4 regions of the Terribacillus aidingensis genome follow, and region 2 is predicted to be linked to each of the others. Evidence: riboswitches for the same ligand, from Rfam matches in the RefSeq annotation. Region 2 holds a riboswitch; each other region holds the start of a gene.
What was found. A riboswitch is a leader RNA that binds a small molecule or an ion and turns the genes downstream of it on or off. The one in region 2 is predicted to bind thiamine pyrophosphate.
Positions count from the first base shown of each region.

Region 1 (5,886 bases), 900 kb from region 2:
AACACTTGATTAATGTTTTCACTTTGGCAATTGAAATGGAAGCACCTGTACAAATGCTGCAATCCTTGCTTTGGGCTTATCCGACTGCAGAGAGCGATATCCCAAGCATGCTTCAATAATAAATAAAAAACCGCCACATTTGGCGGTTTTCTCATGCTTTATAAGCTTTCACATAATATACTTCTTCATTTAAGTCCCCTTGAGATACTTCAAACCCTGCCTTCTTCAATTTGTCTGCAAGCAGATCTGCGCTGTGATCTCTACTGTAGCCGAGCGCTATCATAATACCTTTTTCAATAGTCACTCTGTACATTTCCGCCGCTGCCTGCTCTGGTTCATCTAAGCTATCCAGCACGAATGCTGCAAGTCCACGTTGAAAGGAAGCGTCGGGGAAATTAAGAAGCCTGTCTAATCCACTCGGCATCCGGTCGATATTCGTTAGTGTCTCTTCTTCTGCACGAAGTGCTAACTCTTCCAATAAAGTTTCATCTTTCTCAAGAGCTGTAACGCGATCCTTTGTTTTATGAGCAATAGGAATAACCAAATTACCATTACCAGCACCGAAAACTATCACTTTTTCTCCGCCCTCTATTTCCAATAGCTCTAGCACTTCTGCTGCGGAAACTTCTGTTGTCTTATTCACCATATGACTCTCTCCTTTTGAATCAATTAGTTCTGTATTGCCCTTATAATACAAAGCTAAACGTATCTCCCCTATGCTCTCACGGATTAACATTTTCTATCCTTCATTTAAAAAGGACAGCTGAAACATCCAGCTGTCCTTTCAACACGTATATTTATCAGTTTGAACTTTTCGGTCAATAAAAGCACATAGATCTCCTATTTTAGGAAAGCGTTCAAATTCCATATTGGCAGGATTTTCAGCATCAATCAGCGGGATATCCCAATAACGCAGCAAGTCATAATAACTTTTCAAAAAAAGTTCGCGATTCCCATTGAATATCTTATACAGATCGGAATCTGTCGTTTTAAAAGCATACTCAGGAAGTAGATTCTCTGTATGCTTGTCCACATATTTAACGACAGTCAAATATATTTCGTATTCAATACCTTTCATTTTGGCAACCTGACATAAGCATTTTTTAGTCTTAAATTGGTCCAAATCAATGATATCTGCCATATTGTTTCCTCCTCACCAGGACTGGAAACTTCGATTTACATTCAGTTTATCACAACCCACAGCGTCTGTAAGCCGAATATCAGACAATAGACATACTATATTGATTATTTGCAATTATTATTGTTGGTTTTATTTTCTAGCCAGCGGGTAGACATTTAGTACATCAAATTAGCTAAAAAAGGAGAATTCAACATGAAACCATATTTAAAAGAGTACACGAACGATGAAAAGCTGCAAGAAGACATTCAACTTTTAAGCACAAAAGGCGTAAACAAAGATAACATCTATGTATTGTCACATGATGATGACAGAACAAAACGTGTATCCAGTAAAGTGGATGCCAACACGATTGGATTATCCGAGATGGGAGCTAAAAGTGCTGTTGGCAGCATGTTCAGTAAACAAGGCGATGAACTTCGTGCAAAATTGAAAGAAATCGGTTTTTCCCAAGAAGAAGCCGAGGATTTTGAAGAGGATCTTGATGAAGGTAAAATCTTTTTGATTGTAACTGAAACAGATAACGTCGAAGGCTTGCTTATCTAAATGAAAAGGCACTGTCATGAGACAGTGCCTTTTCTTATTTTTTCGGTAAGATAAGTTTTGGCTGAGCCAAAACGAGAATGAGAATAACTATAATACTAGCTATAAAGCTTGGCAGCAGGTAAGAGCCATTGTATATGAGCGAGTACGCCCAAACAGTTTGTCCTGGTGCAGCTGCAGATCCGAAGAAGACCATTCCACCTACAAAATGTGCTGCAAACCGACCTATACTGCCAATCAATGTTCCGATGATCAACATTCCTACAAGCTTTGTGCGGTTATTTTCTTTTGCAGCCTTACGAGCGGATCCAGCTGTGACAGCTGCCAGCCCAACTAGAGTGAAGGCTAGAGGATAGTCCATAAAACCTTGGACAACATGTATTATATAAGGACCGGTAACTAATTGCAGCAGCCCGACTACTAATCCTGTTGTAAGTCCGCCTTTCCATCCCCACCGGAATGCCATTAAGAAAATTGGTACTATCTGCAAGGAGATACTCCCTCCCTGCGCCCATGCTTTAAATGAAAATAAGTCCAATACGAATGCAAGTGCGGCGAATATTGCCACCTCTACTAAAAATAAAACCCTGCTTCTTGATTGCATATTTTTCTCCCCTAATAAAGAATGCAACAAAAAAACAATGCTGCAGCGGGATCCTTCCGATGGCCCAATGTGCATTGTTTCCCCATCAAAGAAGCTACATCCCTACGCGAGTGCTAACTCACAGGTTCGAAGGGTCTGGACATACGTCCATCTCAGCCGAAATGGCTCCCCCTGCAGGCTTTTTTGTACCGTTTTGTTTTCTGTTGTCCATCTATTATATAGAAAAATGACATCGTTAGCAATAATTAATAATATTTCCTATAAGTGAAATATTACCCAAGTGCAAATTTTAGCAATTTTATTACTTTTACTTCATCTAACGAAATTGTTTGAATTCGAGAAAAACTATGACGTATAATGGACAATGTTCTTTAAAAAGGGAGGATTTAAAATGGATACACCAGCTACAATCCCACAAGGGAAGAAGCATCCAAAGGGATTGTATCTTCTCTTCTTCACCGAAATGTGGGAAAGATATAGCTACTATGGTATGCGTGCAGTTTTAATGCTTTACTTAACTGCTGCAGCAATAAGCGGCGGATTGGGCATGAATACGCAGCAAGCTGCATTAATTTATGGTTTGTACACAGGAATTATATACTTTACGCCAATTATTGGCGGTTACTTGACTGACAAGTATATCGGCCTACGTACCGCTATCACTATTGGTGGCGTAACAATGGCGATCGGAGATTTCACAATATTCCTATTCAACAATCAGTGGGGATTATATATTGGTATGTTGTTCCTAATAATTGGTAACGGCTTTTTCAAACCGAATATCTCAACACATGTTGGTGAGTTGTATCATCCGATGGATAAACGTAAAGATGCTGCATTTACCATCTTCTACATGGGTATCAACATCGGTGCATTCTTCTCTCCTCTAATTGCAGGATTCCTTGCTGAGGATCTATTCCATACAACTGATGCTGCTGGAATTGAACACTTTGGCTTCAAATGGGCATTCTTGGCATCTTCTATTGGTATGGTTATCGGTCAGTTGATCTTTAGCTTGTTAGGTAAGCGTTATTTAGGTGATATTGGCACAAAACCTGCACGTACTAATATAGCTGCGGGAAGCGTTCCAGCAAAAATGACAGCTGCTGATAAGAAGCGGACAGGTGCAGTACTGATTCTAGCTGTATTCATCATCTTCTTCTGGGCTGGCTTCGAACAAGCTGGTACTTCCTTAACACTATATACGAGAGATTTTATTGATCGAAGTATTGGCGGTTATACGATACCTGTTTCCTGGTTCCAATCTGTGAATCCATTGTTCATTGTCCTCCTTGCACCAATCATATCTGCTATTTGGTTGAAACTTAGTAAATCAAAACGCGGTGATTTGCGCACAACGACGAAAATGTCCATGGGTATGATTCTTTTGGGATTAGGGTTTATGATTTTAGTACCAGCAGTGCTTTATACAGGCAGTGACGAAGGGAATATCGTTCACAGAGCTAATATTCTATTCATCGTCTTCACTTATCTGTTCCATACGTTAGGTGAACTATGTCTGTCACCCGTTGGGCTATCGATGGTAAGTCGAGTAGCACCAGTGAAAATCGCTTCTCTATTGATGGGTGTCTGGATGGCCGCAACTGGTATTGCCAGCCTTATCGCTGGACAGCTTGCTGCATTGACAGAATCACTTGGTTATGTCGAGATCTTCAGTATAATTGGTGCAGTCGCTATCGTAGTAGGTTTGATCCTGCTAGCAGTCTCCAAAAAACTGCAATCCATGTTGGATGCGCGTGACTAATCCAAAAAACACAGTTCCTCCAAGGAACTGTGTTTTTTATATGTATTCTCTTTCTTTCCCTATGTAAACAGCTTGCGAACTGTTCTGAGTTCCAAGCTTATTCAGAAGTTCCGTCAAACAGTTCTGGATGGTGCATGCTGATAAGGACAGTTTAACTTCAACGAACTTTCATGAAAAAAGACCACTTCAGTAAGTGGTCTTTTCTTAATTATTCAGCAGTCAGTCTCAAGAATTCCTCAATATCCTGCTTACAAACTTCGATAGCTTTAAGCCAGAAAGCCTTATCTGTTAAGTCTTCCTGCAAATGCTTCATCGCCAAGTCTTCTACCGTCATCCGGCCAGTGTCCTCAAGCAAAGCATTGTAGGAACGCTCAAAGTCTTGCGGGTTTTCTGCTGCTTTTGCGTATATACCAGTACTAAACAAGAACCCGAATGTGTACGGGAAATTATAAAACGGTACGTCAGTCGCGTAGAAATGCAACTTGGACGCCCAGAATGTTGGATCGTATTCATCAAGCTGGTCATTATATGCTTCTTTCTGAGCATCAACCATCAACTCGCGCAATCGAGCAGCGGATACTAATCCGCTTTTACGTTCTTCATAGAATCTCGTCTCAAACAAGAATCGCGCATGGATATTCATGAAGAAAGCAATACTGCGCTGAATCTTCTCCTCGATCAATGCGATTTTCTCTTCTTTCGTCGCTGCTTCTCTTACTGCAGCATCGGAAACAATCAATTCAGCCAATGTCGAAGCTGTCTCAGCCACGTTCATTGCATATTCCTGGTTCAACTGTTCCACATCATTCATTGCGTAGCTGTGATAAGCATGACCTAACTCATGCGCTAGCGTAGATACATTGGAAGCAGTACCACTGAATGTCATAAAAATCCGGCTTTCCTTTTTGTCTGGGAAGCTGGTACAAAAGCCACCGGGGCGTTTGCTATTGCGGTCTTCTGCTTCAATCCAACGCTTTTCGAATGCTTGCTGGGAGAAATCTGCCATTTGGCTGCTATATTTCCGGAAATTCTTCACGATGAAGTCAGCAGCTTCGTCATATGATACATGCTTTGTCGCAGAGGAGAGCGGTGCATCAATATCATACCAGCTCAATTTTTCCAGACCGAGGATTTCCGCTTTGCGCTGCAGGTATTTGACGAATGAATCCTTCTCATCCGTGATCGCTCCCCACATAGCATCCAGTGTTTCTTGAGACATACGGTTATAAGCCAACGGCTCTTTCAGCACACTGTCCCATTTTCGATGCTTGTATGTCTGAAGACGGAAACCTGCTAGATGATTAAGCGTTTCAGCAAAGAAATCTTCTTTTTCTGTCCAAGCTTCCTGCATTCTAGCAAATACATGCTGCCTTACTTGGCGATCTGGAGCATCCAATTTATTGGCAGCCTGACCAACAGAATAGGATTTCTCTTCTCCATCGATTTCCAATGGTACCTGAATGCTGCCGACAATCGTATCGTACATACCTCCCCAGCCATGGTAGCCATCAATCGCCAAATCATTCAGCAATACTTCCTGTTCAGGCGACAGCTTCTCAGCAGCCTCTTTTCTGCGCTCATCAAGCACAAATGCATAATCTATCAATTCCGGCTGCTCAAGCATCTGTTCCCACGTCTGCTGCGGCACTTGTGTAATAACTTGATCTACACCAGTAAGCGTTCCGCTGTAGGCAGCCATAAGTTCATCTTTCTTCCCAGACCATTGCTTTGCTTTTTTGTCTGTAACATCCTGTGCAACGAGACATTCAACGAATGCAACAACCTCGAATACATGTTTAGCAGAAGTTTCCCACTCCGCTACGATACTTACCAAGC
Region 1 is NZ_CP159996.1:1,244,351-1,250,236, reverse strand. Features, by position in the region: gene ABXS78_RS06720 (NAD(P)/FAD-dependent oxidoreductase) at 1-119, shown strand, start outside; gene ABXS78_RS06715 (methyltransferase domain-containing protein) at 152-646, opposite strand; gene ABXS78_RS06710 (hypothetical protein) at 785-1,141, opposite strand; gene ABXS78_RS06705 (general stress protein) at 1,334-1,684, shown strand; gene thiT (energy-coupled thiamine transporter ThiT) at 1,719-2,285, opposite strand; TPP riboswitch at 2,368-2,467, opposite strand; gene ABXS78_RS06695 (peptide MFS transporter) at 2,677-4,050, shown strand; gene ABXS78_RS06690 (M3 family oligoendopeptidase) at 4,259-5,886, opposite strand, start outside.
Region 1: it holds a riboswitch for thiamine pyrophosphate, as region 2 does, so the genes downstream of both, thiT (energy-coupled thiamine transporter ThiT) here and tenA (thiaminase II) in region 2, are expected to answer to the same signal.

Region 2 (5,886 bases):
GACTGCTTCTTATAATGCTATGGCAGATGGTATGCGGTCTATTATTCGAGTTGTGAATGATACATCCCAGCAAGTGGCTGCATCTGCAGAAGAACTGAGTGCAAGTGCGGAACAAAGCAGTTCGTCATCTGAACATGTAGCCAAAACGATTCAAGAGCTGGCAGAGGGTTCAGTCCAGCAGCTTGAGCTAGTTACAACTGCTACAGGGACAATGGGCAGTATGGGGCAGCATACGAGCAAGCTGGCTTCAAACGCTCAGAATGTTGAAGAGGCAGTGCAAAAAACTTCTGAACTATCCATTCAGGGAGGGCATGCAATCAAGGATGTAAATGAACAGATGGAAACAATCACTTCCCATGTGCAGGAGCTTTCTGCGTCGATCGACAGTTTGAACAAACGGTCCCGGGAAATCAGTGATATTACGAGCGTTATCACGGATATCTCCGCACAGACCAATCTTCTTGCGCTGAATGCCACTATCGAGGCAGCGCAGGCTGGAGAGCATGGAAAGGGATTTGCGGTAGTCGCAGATGAGGTGCGCAAGTTAGCTGAGGAAACGAAGGGAGCAGCAGGACAAATTGCTGCTTTGGTTGACTTTATCCACCAGGATACGACTAAAACAATCGATCTGATGCAGCATGCAGCGGACGAAGTACAAGCTGGTACACGAGTTGTGGATCAAGCGGGCGGTTCTTTCCTTCAGATTGAAACTGCGGTAGCAGGTCTGGTGGATGAATTCAAAGAGGTGAGAGTTGCTCTGGAAGGTATGATTGCTGGTACAGATTCAGTCAATATGTCACTTGGGGATGTGAACGAGGTCGCAGAAGAAGGAGCAGCTTCAACCGAAAGTGTGTCAGCTGCAACAGAACAGCAGCTGGCTGCCATGCAGGAAATTGCGGCATCATCCAGTTCTCTTGCATTTATGGCAGAGGAACTTCAAACCGCTATTGCTCGTTTCCGTGTGTAAGTTAATTGGTTAGCAGATAGTAACCGATAAAGGATAAGATTAATAATAGAAAAACATATATCATCCATTTCATATGAACCCTCCTCTAAGAAGTAGACGGATACTTCCTGGAAAAGGGTTCATTTTTTTACATTGTTTGTAACCGAACTGCGCATACTAGTCGCAGTATGTACAAAGGAGGCAATGTAATGGATGCTTTTCAAGCAGGAGAAATCGTCTATGTAATTATCCGCAACCCCCATGCACAGGGAGTAGCCAATATACAAGAGGCTGCGGTCGTCCATAACCCGGAAAAGCCAGGGGAACTGGCTTTGTTTGTGTATGAAACCTATTATCCACTCAATGATGAGGTGGCGGTTTATCAGGATCTCGGAGAGGCGGAAGAAGCATATGTATCCGCTTTTGGCTTAGCCGATGGAGGCTATTATGGTTAAGCCATTTGTACCGCAGCTTGTGTATATAGAACCTAGGGCATTAGAGTATCCGCTCGGCGTGAAGCTGCGGAATAAATTCAGGGACATGGGTGTAGAAATACGCGAGACAACTTCCCATAATCAGGTTCGTAACCTGCCTGGTGATAATGATTTCCAGAAGTACCGAACTGCCAAATCAACGCTTGTCGTCGGCGTGCGGAAAACCCTGAAATTCGATACATCGAAACCTTCAGCAGAATACGCTATTCCATTTGCGACAGGCTGCATGGGGCATTGCCATTATTGTTACCTGCAAACGACGATGGGATCCAAACCTTATATCCGTACGTATGTGAATACGGATGAAATATTTGATGCGGCAGAGCAGTACATGCAGGAAAGAGCCCCGGAAGAAACACGGTTTGAGGCTTCCTGTACGTCAGATATCGTTGGTATCGACCATCTGACGCATACGCTGAAACATGCGATTGAATATTTCGGTCGGTCCAAGCACGGACAACTGCGATTTGTAACGAAATTCGCCCATGTGGATCATTTGCTGGACGCTGACCATCAAGGACGAACGCGATTCCGCTTCAGCATCAATGATGATTATGTGATCAAATATTTTGAGCCAGGAACTTCCCGTTTGAAGGATCGAATCGAAGCTGCGGTGAAAGTAGCCGAGGCCGGGTATCCGCTTGGATTCATCGTAGCTCCGATTTATTTGCATGACGGCTGGCAGAAGGGCTATCCGGAAATGCTCGAGCATCTGGAAGCAGCTTTGCCTGAACATGCAAAAAAGAACCTGACATTCGAATTGATCCAGCATCGATTCACGAAGCCGGCAAAGCGCGTTATCGAGAAAAATTATCCGATGTCGAAGCTTGAGCTGGATGAAAGCAAACGGAAATATAAATGGGGGCGCTATGGTATCGGAAAATACGTCTACCAAAATGAAGAGCAAGAAGAAATTAAGGATGTCATAGGAAGCACAATCTATAAAATGTTCCCGCAATCCAGGATTGAATATTTCACTTGATTCATCGGTTGACAATCGTATCTGTGCATGTGATAGTTAAGAGGACAATTAAATTTCGAGGAAGTCCACTAGGGGTGCCATTTGGCTGAGATAAGAGTGATCTTTATCCCTTTGAACCTGATCTGGTTAACACCAGCGTAGGGAAGTGGAGCCGGATTCGTGTATTTTCTGCACACTTGACTATACGAGTCGCTCCATACTTCTGGAGCGGCTTTTTTATATGGCCGGCGCCAATCACCCTTCCGACGGGGCTTTCTCCATAGGAGGAGAAAAACATGTTTTCTGCACAATTGAGAGAAGAAGCAAACCCGGTATTCGAAGCAATCTATGCACATCCTTTCGTAGAAGGAGTTGCGAGTGGATATGTGCCGCGTGAGGCATTGATCCATTATGTGAAAGCTGACTATGAGTATTTGACAGCATTTGCCCGTATTTACGGTTTGGCAGTCAGTAAATGCGAAACCCGAGAAGAGATGGAATTTTATCAGTCCCAAATTCATTTTGTCCTGCACAGCGAGATTCATCCGCATAACGTCTTCTGCAAGGTAGCTGGTGTGCAATACGAGGATCTGCAGAGGATGACACCACCGCCTGCTGCTGACCATTATATTTCACACATGATGAACAGTGCCGTACAAGGAGATATAGGGGAGCTGATGGCGGCGCTACTTCCTTGCCCATGGACGTATCAAGCGCTGGCGGCACATATTATCGAAACAAAGGCACCGGATGATTCCAATCCATTCCTGGAGTGGATTCAGTTTTATGCCAGCCGGGAAGATTGTATGCCGGATGTGACGTCAGAACTTAGCAAGCGACTGGACAAGTGGGCCGAGACAGCGGGTGCAGCTGCAAAGGAACGTGCAAGGAAAGCTTTTCTTAAGAGCTGTATGCTGGAGTATAATTTTTGGGAGATGGCAGCCACACAGCAAGACTGGATGATCCCATTGAAAGGGGCGTCCATTCATGCCTGATATAAAGAGCGCTTTGACAATTGCAGGAACAGACCCTTCGGGAGGGGCTGGAATTCAGGCTGACTTGAAAACTTTCCAGGAGCTTGAAGTATACGGAATGAGCATTGTCACCTCCCTCGTTGCCCAAAATACGATAGGAGTACAGGCAGTGCATCATGTTCCAGTAGAATTTCTTGAACAGCAGCTGGAATCAGTATTCTCTGATATCACCCCATCTGCTGTAAAAACGGGGATGATTGCATCAGAAGAGATGATGCGCTGCGTCGCTGCTGTTTTGATTAAATCAAAGACTGCCTATGTCATGGATCCTGTCATGTATGCTAAAAGCGGACATGCACTCATGGGAGAGAATTCCAGAGATGCATTGAAGAAACATCTTGTTCCACTCGCTGCCCTAATTACACCGAATATACCGGAAGCAGAGGAACTCACGGGTATTCGTATCGAAGATGAAAATAGCGTAAAAACCGCAGCGAAAATGATTGTCCAGGAATATGGGGCAAAAGCTGTCCTGATGAAAGGCGGTCATATGGAAGGAGCATCTGCGTCAGACTGGCTCTACGACGGAAATAGCTTCACAGTCTACACAGCAGAACGTATACAGACGAAGCACACGCACGGGACGGGATGCACGTATTCTGCAGCAATAACCGCAGAACTGGCTAAAGGGAAATCTCTGCAAGAAGCAGTCCGGATCGGTAAGGATTTTGTAACAGATGCGATTTCGTATTCGCTTCAGCTTGGAAAAGGGAATGGTCCGACAAATCATTGGGGGTACCGTCTGCAAGGTGTGCCAGTCCAGGAGGAACAGCATGATGAAGTATACTGATGTGATAAAGCAAGTCCGGGAGAGAAATCCATTGATTCACTGCATTACCAATCAGGTTGTCATTAACTTTACGGCGAATGGTTTGATCGCACTCGGAGCTTCTCCTGTGATGGCATCAGCAAAGGAAGAAGCCGCGCAGATGGTCCAGCATGCACAGGCGCTGCTATTAAATATCGGCACACTTGCCGCAGCAGATGTGGAAGCAATGATCCTAGCCGGAAAAGAAGCGAATAGGCTCGGAATACCAGTAATTTTTGATCCCGTCGGAGTAGGTGCCACAGCGTACAGAACAGAGACGGCCCGCCGCATATTGGCGGAGGTGGATGTCACTGTTATTCGCGGTAATGCAGGTGAAATATCCGTCCTAGGCGGAACATCTGTCAAAGTGAAAGGTGTAGATGGATCCGATGATGGTATTTCACCAAGAATTGTGCAGCAGCTGGCCAGGGAATTGGATGCTATTGTGATTGCAACCAGTAAAATAGATATCCTTTCAGATGGGAACCATACGTATAGTGTAGCTAATGGGCATGAGATGCTAAGTAAAATAACAGGGTCTGGCTGCTTGCTAGGTGCCGTTATAGCGGCATGTGCAGGAGTAGCTGACAACGTACTGAAAGCTTGCATCGGTGCTCTTGCCTTTTATGGTATTGCAGCAGAGAAAGCGGCTAAGACAGTAAACGCTCCAGGCAGCTTTCAGATTGCTTTTCTTGATCAGCTTTATTTGTTAGAAGATCAGGCGATTGATTCGGAGAAGGTGGAACAATTCGAAGTGAAAACATAAAGGAACAATCAGCAGCGTGTGGCTGCTGATTGTTGGATATCATTTTTCTGGATGAGGATGAGGGCCATGCCTGTGCGGTTTCGGAATGAAACCATCCTGCTCTAATTGTTTAAACCTTTGATCCAAATGCTTCTCGATTTGATCTGCTTTCTCTTCAGAGAAAACACCATATTCAACGTACTTCTCAATGATTTGTTTTTCCTGCTCTAATGCCTGTTTTTGCAAAGCTGCTATTTCTTGCTTCTGCTCTTCTGTCAGTACATCAGCGACAGCTTTGTCAGCCGCAAAACCGGCAGCTGGATTGGATATGACCAATCCGAAGCATAGAGCGATTACTACAGCCCCGGCTTTCATCCATTTCAATTTTATCATCTCCTTGTTCAAAGCTTGGGCTTACTTTACGCAGTTTTGGGATTGCTATCCATCTTCCACACTTTTTCCTAATTTGGGAGAAAGGAATTTTTGACCTGAGGAATGGGAACATGTTCAACACATAATGGGGATGTGGAATGTCTTAATTGGAAAAGGAGTAATACACATGAAAGAAGAATTGGAGCTATATTTCATCATGGGCAGTCAAAACTGCCAGGATAAGGACCCGGAGGACATACTGGAACAGGCGCTTGAAGCTGGAATTACCATGTTCCAGTTACGTGAAAAAGGGGAAGGGGCTAGGACTGGACAGGAGAAGAGACAGCTGGCTGAACGACTTCAGGCAAGGTGCAGGGCACATAGCGTTCCTTTCATTGTTAATGACGATGTGGATCTTGCGATTGCGATTGGTGCAGATGGCGTGCATATCGGACAAACGGACGAAGCGATGCAGCAAGTAAAGGCGCGCTGCCCAGAGCATTTCATTATTGGTGTGAGTGCTCAA
Region 2 is NZ_CP159996.1:346,611-352,496, forward strand. Features, by position in the region: gene ABXS78_RS01920 (methyl-accepting chemotaxis protein) at 1-967, shown strand, start outside; gene ABXS78_RS01925 (transcriptional regulator SplA domain-containing protein) at 1,156-1,401, shown strand; gene splB (spore photoproduct lyase) at 1,394-2,422, shown strand; TPP riboswitch at 2,483-2,583, shown strand; gene tenA (thiaminase II) at 2,698-3,396, shown strand; gene thiD (bifunctional hydroxymethylpyrimidine kinase/phosphomethylpyrimidine kinase) at 3,389-4,225, shown strand; gene thiM (hydroxyethylthiazole kinase) at 4,209-5,009, shown strand; gene ABXS78_RS01950 (YckD family protein) at 5,049-5,363, opposite strand; gene thiE (thiamine phosphate synthase) at 5,548-5,886, shown strand, end outside.

Region 3 (5,886 bases), 190 kb from region 2:
TCGTTGTGCCCTTTCTGATGGTTTTCAGTATTGCTGGAGCACAATTCAAAAGAATTGAACGGGTCAGTGAAGGGGTTAAATGGGCTATCAGCAGCATCATGGCTTTTATTGTGGTCGCCTATGCCGGTACGATTGGTTCCCTGACGACTCATATGGTCGTGTGGGGAAATAAACTGGAAAACTTAGCGGTCGGCGATATTATTGTGTGGGGTTTCATCTACGGGTTTCTGCTGCTGCCGTTGGCGGCACCGGTCGGTCGATGGCTGATCCTTTTACTAGTAGACTGCTGTAAGTTTTTTGAAGATTCTAAAGAGAGAGGTGTTTGAAGTATGAGCGGATTAGAGAGTAAATTGGAAAAGGTAGCAGAGGAAGTGGATTTCTCAGGTGTGGCATATGTTGTAGAAGAAAATCAAGAAAGCTTTTTCTTCCAAAATGGCTATGCCAATAAGCAAGATAAGCTAGCATTTGATAAGCAAACAAGGTTTGGAATAGCTTCTGGAGCAAAGATCTTCACAGCTGTGGCGATTGCCAAGCTAGTGGACCAAGGACGACTGGATTTCCAGACCAAGTTAATAGATTGTCTCCCGGTAGCATTTCCGCATTTTCATAAGGACGTAACAATTCACCAGCTGCTGACGCATACGTCTGGTATACCGGATTATTTTGATGAAGAAGAAATGGATGACTTTGAGGAGCTGTGGCAAACGTTGCCGATGTATCGAGTAAGATCGGGTGCGGATTTTCTGCCATTGTTCCAAGATAAGAAGATGATGTTTTTGCCTGGTGAACGGTTCCATTATAACAACGCTGCTTTCATCGTGTTGGGATTAGTGATAGAAGAACTTGCTAAAGAACCATTTACGGTTTTTGTCCAAAAGCATATCTTTGAAGCCGCTGGAATGACAGAGGCTGGATATTTTACATTTGATAAACTGCCAGGGAATACAGCAATTGGTTATATCAAGGAAGATGATGAGTATCGTTCCAATATTTATGCGTTACCAGTAAGGGGCGGTGCAGATGGCGGGGTGTATGTGAGTGTTACTGATATGGCGCGTTTTTGGGATGCACTGACTCAGTATAAACTGCTGAACGCAGAACTTACCGAGGCGCTGCTGAAGCCGTATGTCCAAGTCGATGAGGAGACATCATACGGATATGGGATATGGATAAAAAAAGAGGAGGGAAAAATCAAAAAGTATTATGTTGTCGGCTTTGATCCGGGCGTGAGTTTCCATTCTGCTTATTATCCAGAGACGGGAAGAAAGATAGTGGTACCTTCAAACCATGGAACTGGCCCGTATTACATAGTTCAAGCAATCGAAGAATCGGAGGAAAGAAGCAAATGACACAGGACTTGACCATCGATTTAGGTGAACAGATGCTGAATTGCCGGACAGCAGGCATTATTGTAAAAGATAATCATGTGCTGCTGCACAAGAACAAGAAAGATCCGTTTTGGACACTAATTGGCGGACGTATTCAGTTAGGAGAAGATTCAGGACAGGCTGTAAAAAGGGAATTCGAAGAGGAACTCGGCATTCCTGTAAGGGCAGAGCGGCTGTTATGTTCAGTGGAGAATTTCTTCACCTACAAAGGTCAGCCCTATCATGAATATAGTTTTATTTATCTAATACAGGGTGTTGAAAACAGGCTGTGCGGAATAGGAGAAGTCATATCACCAGAAGGAGGAGAGTTCCATTATGAATGGATTCCCTTAGAAAAAATCGGGGAGCTTTCGATTAAACCTGATTTCCTAGGTGAGAAGCTAGTCAACTTGCCATCTGCACCAGTGCATCTGATTCATAAAGAAAAGATATCTGTGGAAGCAAAATGAAAAGCAGCTATATGCAGGAACATTTTGAGACTATATATCTGCAAAGGAGAAGGTTTGAGGAAAATATCCGTAAATACAGCAATAGAGAATGGATGAGGCCTCAACCAGACAAATGGTCTATCGGAGAAACATATTACCATCTTTATTTGCTGCTAAAACGATTCAGGCAGCTAAATAAAGTTTATATCCCTGTTAGTAAACCATTCTCTGTATTTAAGAAGCGAGCTAGCTACCAAACGAAGATAGAAGATATCTATAGAGCATACCGGGAAAAACACGGTAAACCGATGAAAGCACCTTCCATTCTGCTGCCGCCAAAAGGGATAGAGAGCAAGGTGAAATTTGATCAGCTAAAGCATGATCTTCATAAGGAAACAATTCTGCTCAAAATCATGGTCTCTGAAATAGATAATGCTATTGCCGGACATATCCGCTATCCTGACCCACTCGCGCATTACCCCAACTTAATCCAAAGTGTGCAGTTGATAGGGATTCATGAGCAGCACCATTTTCGCCTCTGTCAGAAATATTACCTTTAGATTTAGTGAACATACTAATTGTATATGTTCAATAAAAGTTTTAGCACAGTTGCAAATAGCTTGCTGTATCTTCTTCAAAGGTGTAAGCTCTTACATATGAAGTAGGTAAATTAACCTATTTATACATATTGAAGGGAGCTTTGCTTATGAATGAGCAGAAAGTAGCAGTCATCACAGGAGGCGGCAGTGGTCTTGGACAAGCAGCAGCATTGCGACTGGCAGAAGAAGGTATCGCAATCAGTGTCGTTGACGTTTCTGAGGCAGCCGGTAAAGAGACGGTTCGCTTAATAGAAGAGAAAGGGTCAAAAGCTATTTTCATCAAATCGGATGTAAGCAAGGCAGAAGAAGTGAAACATTATGTAGATAAAACGGTCGAGGCATTTGGTACTATCGATATGTTCTATAATAATGCAGGTATTTCTGGTCCTGGCGTAAAATTCGTGGATAATACGATTGAGCAAATCGATATGGTATTAGGAATTAATCTAAACGGCGCCCTTTACGGGTTGAAATATGTATTGGAAGTAATGCTTGCTAATGGCGGCGGGCGAATTGTCAACACGTCATCCACAGCAGGTGTTGTAGGACAAGCCACAGTTGGTACATATTCAGCTACGAAGCATGCAATGGTTGGGATTACGAAAACGTTGGCTGCTGAGTATGCCGAGCAAGGCATTGTAGTAAATGCAATTGCTCCAGGTACGACAGAAACGCCAATGGTTCGAGAATACAAGGAAAAGAATCCTGATGCATTCAAAAATGCGACAGAACCGATTCCGCAGAAGCGCCTTGGCCAGCCGGAGGAAGTAGCAGAGCTTGTCACATTCCTATTGACTGGTAAAGCACCTTATATTAATGGTGTAGTTGTACCGATCGATGGCGGATTTACTGCAATTTAACAGAATCAGAAAAGGAGAGATTTCGATGAAACGTTTTGACGATAAAGTAGTATTGATTACAGGTGGGGGTTCTGGATTAGGACGCGCAGCAGCTTTGCAAGTAGCAAAAGAAGGTGCAAAGCTTTCTCTTGTTGATTTGAGTGAAAAAGGTATGGAAGAAACGAAGCAGGAAATATTGGCTGTAGCCCCTGAAGCAGATGTTCTTACGATTGTGGCAAACTGTGCAAATGAGCCGGAAGTTGAGGCGTATGTAAAACAAACAATTGATCAATTTGGTAAGATCGATAGTTTCTTTAACAACGCTGGTGTGGAAGGAACGCAAAATCTGACAGAAGAGTATCCTGTAGACGAATTCGAACGCGTTGTGAACATCAACTTGAATGGCGTATTCTACGGCATGCGCCACGTATTGAAAGTAATGAAGGAGCAGGGCTATGGTTCTGTAGTAAATACAGCATCTGTAGGTGGTATCCGCGGAATCGGCAACCAGTCCGGTTATGCAGCAAGTAAGCATGGTGTAGTAGGTCTTACGAAAAACTCCGGTATCGAATACGGACAATTCGGTGTGAGCATCAAAGCCATTGCTCCAGGTGCCATCATGACTCCAATGGTTGAAGGATCCCTTCGTCAGCTTGGCGGAGATAACTGGGAAGAAGCGGGCAAGGAATTTGTCAGCGTTAACCCAATGAAACGCTTTGGTAAGCCGGAAGAAGTCGGTTATCTTGTTGCATTCCTTCTTTCCGATCAAGCAAACTTCATCAATGCTACTGTTGTACCAATTGATGGCGGACAATCTTATAAGTACTGAGTCAGGCGCAGAAAAGACCATCTGGATAAAACCAGATGGTCTTTTCTTTTTTGTAATCAGAATCTTGCATAAAATGCTATTTATGTTACGATGTGGGTAAATTCATAATAAGTTTTCACACTAGGGGATCCCTTCATAAGGGCTGAGATGAAGAGTAGTGACTCTTTAAACCCTCAAAACCTGAACAGGTTCGGACCTGCGTAGGAAAGTGTAGACACTCGGGTTTACATGCTCTTTTGTATGTATTCATTCGCAAGTTTCACACCACTTTCCTTTGGGGAGTGGTGTTTTTTGCATGTCCGGCCTGTTCGTATTCAGGAGGTGATGGCAATCAAATTGATGGCAGTAACTGATGATGCATATGAGGCAGCAGATTTAAGACGTATCTTGATGGAGATACACCCTTATGTCGACCATGTGCAGATCAGGGAGAAACGTAAGCCTGCTGGTACAGTGTATCAGCTTTGTAAGGAGCTTTTGGCCGAAGGGCTGCCAGCACACAAGCTTTGGCTTAATGACCGAGTGGATATAGCTTTGCTGCTTGGCTTGAAGCAAGTGCATATACCAGGTCATGGTCTTCCACCGGAAGAATTGAAAAAGCTGTATCCTGATTTGCGGATTGGTGCGCCTGTCCATTCGTTTGAAGAAGCAATACAGGCGGAGTCTGTCGGGGTGGCATACGCGCTGTATGGGCATTGTTTTCCGACAGCTAGTAAGAAGGGGAAATCACCGCAGCCATTAGCCAATTTAGGGTATATCCGTCAGAATACCCACATTCCGTTATACGCAATAGGAGGAATTGATGTGGAGCGATTGGCTTTTTTGAAAGCGTTTGAATTAGATGGGGTTGCTGTTATGAGTAGTATCTTTTCTGCTGCAAACCCGCTTGATGCCGTGAAGAAATTAAGGGAGGAGTGTCTGCGTCTTGAAGAGATCCACTGAAGTAGCAATTGTTGGAGGAGGTATCATCGGCAGTGCAATCGCTTATTATTTAGCGAAAGCAGGCCATCAAGTCGATTTGCTGGAAGCAGGCCAAGTCGGATCAGGCTCGACGCAAGCAGCAGCTGGTATGCTAGGTGCCCATTCAGAATATAAGGAATTCGGTGCTTCCCTTTATCCCTTTGCCCGTACTAGTCAAAGGCTCTATGAACAGGCAGAAGAGGATATTCGCTCTCTGACAGGGATAGACATGGAACGTCGCCCAGGTGGTTTATTACAGCTTGTTTTTACAGAAGAAGAAACATTGAACTCTCCGTTCTCTTCGTTGGAAGGAGTAACATGGCTGGATCGTGCAACTGTGTTAAAGAAAGTACCTGGTCTGTCAGAAGCGGTTTCAGGCGCTCTTCATATGGCAGAAGATGTGCATGTCACACCTTCAATTGCCTGCAAAGGATTCCATACAGCTGCCCGTATGCTAGGTGCCCGGATTAACGCTTATACCCGGGTCGATGAGATTGTGAAGGAATCCGCTCATTATCGGTTACGGACTTCCAAGGGAGAATGGCAAGCGGATCGTGTGGTGATTGCCAGCGGAGTTTGGAGTAATGCTCTGCTCCAGCGTTCAGGGTTGGGGACGCCGATTTTTCCAGTGAAGGGTGAGTGCATTGCTGTTACGAATACGCAAACTCCTCTTACATGCAGTTTATTCCATGATCAGCATTATATTGTTCCGCGTAACAACAATGAGCTGATCATAGGTGCAACAAAGGTCAAGAATGATTGGAGCACTGAGCCCACGCTTGGAGGATTACAGACTATCATGGAGAAAGTGAGAAGGATGCTGCCAGAGGTTGATAAAATGCC
Region 3 is NZ_CP159996.1:159,473-165,358, forward strand. Features, by position in the region: gene ABXS78_RS00920 (hypothetical protein) at 1-326, shown strand, start outside; gene ABXS78_RS00925 (serine hydrolase domain-containing protein) at 330-1,349, shown strand; gene ABXS78_RS00930 (NUDIX hydrolase) at 1,346-1,837, shown strand; gene ABXS78_RS00935 (DinB family protein) at 1,834-2,376, shown strand; gene ABXS78_RS00940 (SDR family oxidoreductase) at 2,523-3,275, shown strand; gene ABXS78_RS00945 (SDR family oxidoreductase) at 3,301-4,083, shown strand; TPP riboswitch at 4,196-4,307, shown strand; gene ABXS78_RS00950 (thiamine phosphate synthase) at 4,408-5,025, shown strand; gene thiO (glycine oxidase ThiO) at 5,009-5,886, shown strand, end outside.
Region 3: it holds a riboswitch for thiamine pyrophosphate, as region 2 does, so the genes downstream of both, ABXS78_RS00950 (thiamine phosphate synthase) here and tenA (thiaminase II) in region 2, are expected to answer to the same signal.

Region 4 (5,886 bases), 860 kb from region 2:
GAGAAGGATTAATCGGCAGCTGGATTGCATTGGCTGGCTATATGCTTGTAGCTGCCATGATGAAAACAGGCGTTTTGCTGCCACTGGACACAGCAGTAAAAGAAGTACAGGTAGAGTCTAACTCAATTGCCGCAACATTTGGTTTGAATAACTGGGTTTTAATAGCTATTCTTGTAGTGATTGTCGGGTTTGTTGTTTTCCGCACTATAAGGAAACCAACAGTCAAAATTCCCGGGTTAAAACCGAAGAAAACCGGTCTTGCACACATTCTTTTTGAAAAACGCTGGCATCCATTTGTCACTGCCATTCTTATCGGACTCATCGCTATACTTGCTTGGCCTTTAAGTATCGCTACCGGTCGGATTGCCGGATTAGGAATTACAACTCCTTCTGCTAATATTCTGCAATACTTAGTTACAGGGGAACTAAGCTTTATCAATTGGGGCGTATTCCTTGTACTCGGTATTTTCTTAGGTTCTTTATTTGCTGCAAAAATGAGTGGTGAATTCAGATTCAGGCTGCCTGACCTTAAAACGACAATCAATAGTTTTAGCGGCGGATTAATGATGGGCTTTGGAGCAGCTTTAGCCGGAGGCTGTTCGATTGGGAATGGTCTAGTTATGACTGCAATGATGACATGGCAAGGATGGATATCTCTGGGGTTCATGATGTTAGGTACATGGACTGCGTCATACTTTGTATTTGTACGTCCACGAAAAAAGGCTAGTCAAACCACACAAGCAGCGACTGCTTAAAAGGAGTGTATAAGAATGAAAAAAACATTGGAAGTAATGGGGATGGTTTGTCCATTCCCGCTAGTAGAAGCAAAAGAAGCAATGAAAGAAATTCAAACGGGCGATGAGCTGGAAGTTCAATTTGACTGTACACAAGGTACTGAATCCATCCCACGCTGGGCTGCCGAGGCAGGTCATGAAGTGACGGCATATGAACAATTAGGCGAAGCTGCTTGGACTATTACAATTAAAAAGAAATAAAAAGATTGCAGAGAACTTCTTGATTCTCTGCAATCTTTTTCTATTAAATGAAATGACAATCCGCAACAATACTCTTTGTGAACCCGAGGCAAAAACTACTTGACTTGTTAACGGACTCAAAGTTCTCTATACTTTCTCTAGGAGGGGATAATAATGAGTGAAGACATATCGAAGATTAATTACCGCGAAGTTATTGAGTATTCATTGGATCCCTTAATTGTTCATACAGATCTAAAGATCATTTATGTTAACCATGCGGCTGAATTATTCTTTAATGGAAAAAGAGAAGATATCATTGGAGCAAGCCCGTTAGATATTTTTCATGAGAGTTCTAAATCAGCGATTCGAAAAAGAATTCAGTCGGCTTATGCTAAGCCTGCAGAAGTGATAGAGGAATCCATCTTCAAACTGGACGGTACAACTGCAGATGTGGAGTTATATTGTCACCCGGTCTTAATTGAGGACACGAAAGCCATTCAAACTTATGTAAGAGATATCTCTGAGAAAAAACTAACTGAGAGAAAAAGCCAGGAATTGATGAATCAAATCAATGAACTTTCAGCTACTCTCGTGCCTCTTTTAAACGGAATAGCCATTCTTCCTTTAGTTGGTTCAATTGACGAGGAGCGGGCAAAACATCTTTTGAATCTTGTTCCTATTAAAGCGAAACAACAGAATGTACACTCTTTGATTATCGATTTCTCAGGTATCTTGCAATTAGACAAAGTTGTAACAGATTATCTCTTCAAGATTAATCACGTTCTCTCTATGCTTGGTATAAAGTCTGTCTTTACCGGCATGAGACCCGAGCTTGCGATAGAAGCAGTTGAAATGGATATCAGCTTGTTATCATCACCAACTATGTCTACAGTAAAAGATGCTTTGGATTACCTAGGCGTGCATTAATTCGGACTTCTTCTTTATATCTTATTAAGCAGTTCAAACATGATTTTTACAACTTAAAAGAGGAGCCGAAATATATAACGGCTCCTCGGGAAAATAAATTTTAACTTTAAAGCAAAACTCTCTCGACTGCCAAAGGCCTTAAAGCACTCGTTTCATCAATATAGATGAACCCATCATAGCGCTGTGACATATGAGAAGGCACATAATTACCAAACTGTTCAAACTCCGGTCGATACACTACACCTATCGCGCGATGTCCGATCTTCTGCTGGAATAAATGTTTATTCTCTGTATCGAAAAAGAGCATTTTATCAAATGCGCCGGCTCTATGCATGAGGTCCTCCCATGATCCCCCAATTGCTTTTGGAACAATCTTCACATCATGATTGACTCCCCATTCATCCGCAGCTATTACTGTTCCTCTGTTCGTACCGAATCCGATGATATACACATCTTCCTGAGCATTTTGCTGCCGTATAAGCTCGCCGACATTGACCATTCCATTATGCGCCATGTCAGTGGCTCTGGCGTCTCCAACATGTGTATTATGCTCCCAGACAATCGCCTTAGCTTTTGAGCCATAAAACTTCATAACCTCGTTCAGAGCATGCACCATATGTGTATCCCTTATATTCCATGATTCTTCATCTCGAACGACCATCGAGCGGTAATAATGCTCGGCATTATAAGCTACGAGCGCATTTACCTCCAGGTTAAGACGGAGCTCCTCTTCACATGGATACTGATCTTTCTTTTTTTGAATCGTTGCTAATAGCTTTGCAACCTCATCAATACAGCCTTCAGAATATAGACCAGCAGAAACAGCATATTCCTGATTGTCTCTGTTGAATGGTTCAAAACAAGTAAATGCTTTTTTGGCAATTTCGACGTCAGGAGAATCAATCTTCGTTAAGTACGAAATCACTTCCTCCATGGATTCCCAAAGACTGTACATGTCTATTCCGTAGAAGCCAACTTTTGGCTGCACATCGTGCTTTTCATTGTATGTCTTCATCCACTCGATCAAATCAATAATTTCTTCATTCGCCCACATCCACGTCGGCCATCGATTAAAACTGCTAAGGACCTCCCGAGCTGAGCCGCTTACCGTGTCGTAACCCTTGATGTAGCGGTTAACAGCCTGACAAGCGGGCCAGTCTCCTTCTACTGCTACAAATGTAAAACCCTTTTCTGTAATCAGCTTTTTGGTTATCTCCGCACGTACGGTATAGAACTCAGATGTACCATGCGACGCTTCTCCAAGCAAGGCAAATTTTGCATTGCCGGCCCTTTCACTTATGATACTTAATTCAGCTTCACCAGTTAGTGGTATTGCGTATTTTTTGATTGATTGTATTGTCTTTAAATCCATTTTAAACCCAACTTTCACTCTGAGGTGTGATAGATTTAAGTTTTGATAAAACGGATGAAAAAATACCTTAAGTTAATATCTTTAACCCTTTTAATCCACATATTTTTGCTTTTTCTTCGACTCGAGCATATCTCCTGTCCAGCCCTTCGCCTTTAAGAACAAGTAAACCAGAAGAGTCGAAAGGAGTATTAAGATGAGGGCTCCTGCATACCCGAACTTCCACTTCAATTCAGGCATATTATCGAAGTTCATGCCCCATAATGCGCCGAGCGCCATGACTGGTGTGAAAAGTACAGTCATAACAGTCAGTGTCTTCATAATTTCATTGCCTCTAAAAGAAGAGACAACATCTTCAAAGTCAATTAAACCTCTGATTTCCTCTTCATACGCTCTAACAAGATTCTCACAGCGCTCAACACGATAGTGTGTTCGTTTAAAATGTATGTTATCAGTATATCCCTCACCGAATGCTTCGACTACACCAGTTTTAACCTCTATGAAGGGAATCAAAAAGTTCTTCCATACTAATATCTCATGCCGATTTTCAGCAATTTTGTTAAGCAGCTTTGTATCATTATTCTCTTTCACCTGCCAAAGCAAGTCCTTCAATCTGACTTCATATTGATCGATTTTATGTAAAAAAGCTGAAATGATTTCTCCAAGGAGGATCATAAATCCTTCAATCGCATTGTCCGCATTTTGCATTTTAGCGAGAATATCATCTTTTGTTGTAGTCGGCAGCAGCTTAAAATCAAGTGCAGTTGTCAGCAGCGTGTTCTCTTTTACAAAGAAGTGAAAAAGATGCTTTTCTTCCTTCTTGGCTGCTTCCTGGACATATATGAGCGAGCCCCAAAGAGCCAGAGAGTCCTGATTTGTCGTCTCCATCTGCAGACTATTCGTGTCGGAAGAATGTATATGTTTTACCCATGGAATATGTATGGTGTACGCGTTTAGCTCGTCTTTTTTCTCTAAATCCTTCTTCTCATCTAACTGAAGCCACTCCCATGCAGTACCTGAAAAAGCGTGCTTCTCCATGTTTTCCCCTCCATTATTTTTCTATTCTACTTCCCTTCCAATTCGCTGAATAATCCATTATTCTCCACTTACTTTGGACGGTCACCATACTAGTGACAGCTGAAAATTGCAACGTTCCAACAACAAACCCTTTACAAATTCAGCTATCTTTTTTACTATAGACGTATCAATTGCATAAGCTTGCGACGCACTGGGGGAGCTGGTAACGGCTGAGAAGAATCATCTGATTCTGACCCTTTGAACTCGATCTGGATAATACCAGCGTGGGGAAGTGCAGCCAGAATTGTCCTGTTACTTTTGTATATTCTGCGACTGCGCCCTATGGTGCCGTCGCTTTTTATATGCAAAAAAATAGGAGGAATCATGATGGAAATTCAAAATTATTGCGGGACCAGTCGGATTGCCGGCTGCAGTTTTTCGGTTTATCCAATGGCTGACAGGTTCAAAGAAATTATATTAGAGGCACTGAGAACCGTGGATACGTCGAAAGTATGGATTGAGACGGACGATGTCACTACACTAGTTCGCGGGAGAATACCGCATGTATTCGATGTCACCTCTGCTATTTTCCTTGCAGCAGCCAAAGATGGCGATCATGTTGTGTTCAATGGTACATATTCCATCGGCTGTCCTGGAGATTCCACTGGGGACGTATACATGGCCGAGGACGAAACAAAGCTGAACCTACCTAAAGTAAAAGATATGAAGCTTGAAACAGCATCCAAATTCTCGCTTTATCCTTTAGGCGGCGGAAATTACATGGACACCATCTATACGCAAATTGATAATATGCGCTCTCGAGGAATCACTGTTTCCAAATCCCATTATTCCACTCGTCTTGATGGCAATGCTTTTGACGTCTTTATGGGTTTGGAGCATGTTTTCACTGAAACGGAGGCTTCCGGATCATCTCACACCGTAATGACGGTGACAATGTCTGCGAACAGTCCGTCTGCCAAGGGGGTAATCAAATGAAAAACTGGCGCATGAAAGATATCGTAGTCATGGCGGCACTCGCTGTTGTATTCGGGATTGTTTATCTCTTGTTCTTGCCGGTCAACGTCATCATGATGGGGATTGTCGGACCAATCGGAACCGATATCATCTTCGGAGTATGGTTCCTCGTCTCCATCGTTGCAGCTTATATCATTCAAAAACCCGGTGTTGCACTGGTATCGGAAATAATAGCCGGAATTGTCGAAGTACTGATTGGAAGCAGCGTCGGACCGATTGTCATCCTTTCGGCTATTGTTCAGGGACTCGGAGCTGAAGCAGCATTTGCCATCACACGCTATCGCTCTTATCATGTCCTTGTTTTGATGGGGGCTGGTGTTGGGGCCGCCATCACAAGTTTCATATGGGGATATTTCCGCGGCGGTTTTGTCGCCCTTGACCCTTCTTACGTTGTGCTTATGCTTATAGTCCGGATCATCAGCGGAGCTGTCATAAGCGGCTTGATCGGCAAAGCCATCAGTGAGGCGCTGGCTAAAACAGGAACTTTGACAAGCTTTCCCCTTGGTAAAACCTATCGCCAGCGAAAAGCAGGATGAAACAATCCCTTCTGGAAGTAAACCAGCT
Region 4 is NZ_CP159996.1:1,209,063-1,214,948, reverse strand. Features, by position in the region: gene ABXS78_RS06560 (YeeE/YedE family protein) at 1-755, shown strand, start outside; gene ABXS78_RS06555 (sulfurtransferase TusA family protein) at 771-995, shown strand; gene ABXS78_RS06550 (PAS domain S-box protein) at 1,149-1,901, shown strand; gene ABXS78_RS06545 (erythromycin esterase family protein) at 2,008-3,273, opposite strand; gene ABXS78_RS06540 (magnesium transporter CorA family protein) at 3,364-4,308, opposite strand; TPP riboswitch at 4,491-4,595, shown strand; gene ABXS78_RS06535 (YkoF family thiamine/hydroxymethylpyrimidine-binding protein) at 4,672-5,283, shown strand; gene ABXS78_RS06530 (ECF transporter S component) at 5,280-5,858, shown strand; gene ABXS78_RS06525 (energy-coupling factor transporter ATPase) at 5,855-5,886, shown strand, end outside.
Region 4: it holds a riboswitch for thiamine pyrophosphate, as region 2 does, so the genes downstream of both, ABXS78_RS06535 (YkoF family thiamine/hydroxymethylpyrimidine-binding protein) here and tenA (thiaminase II) in region 2, are expected to answer to the same signal.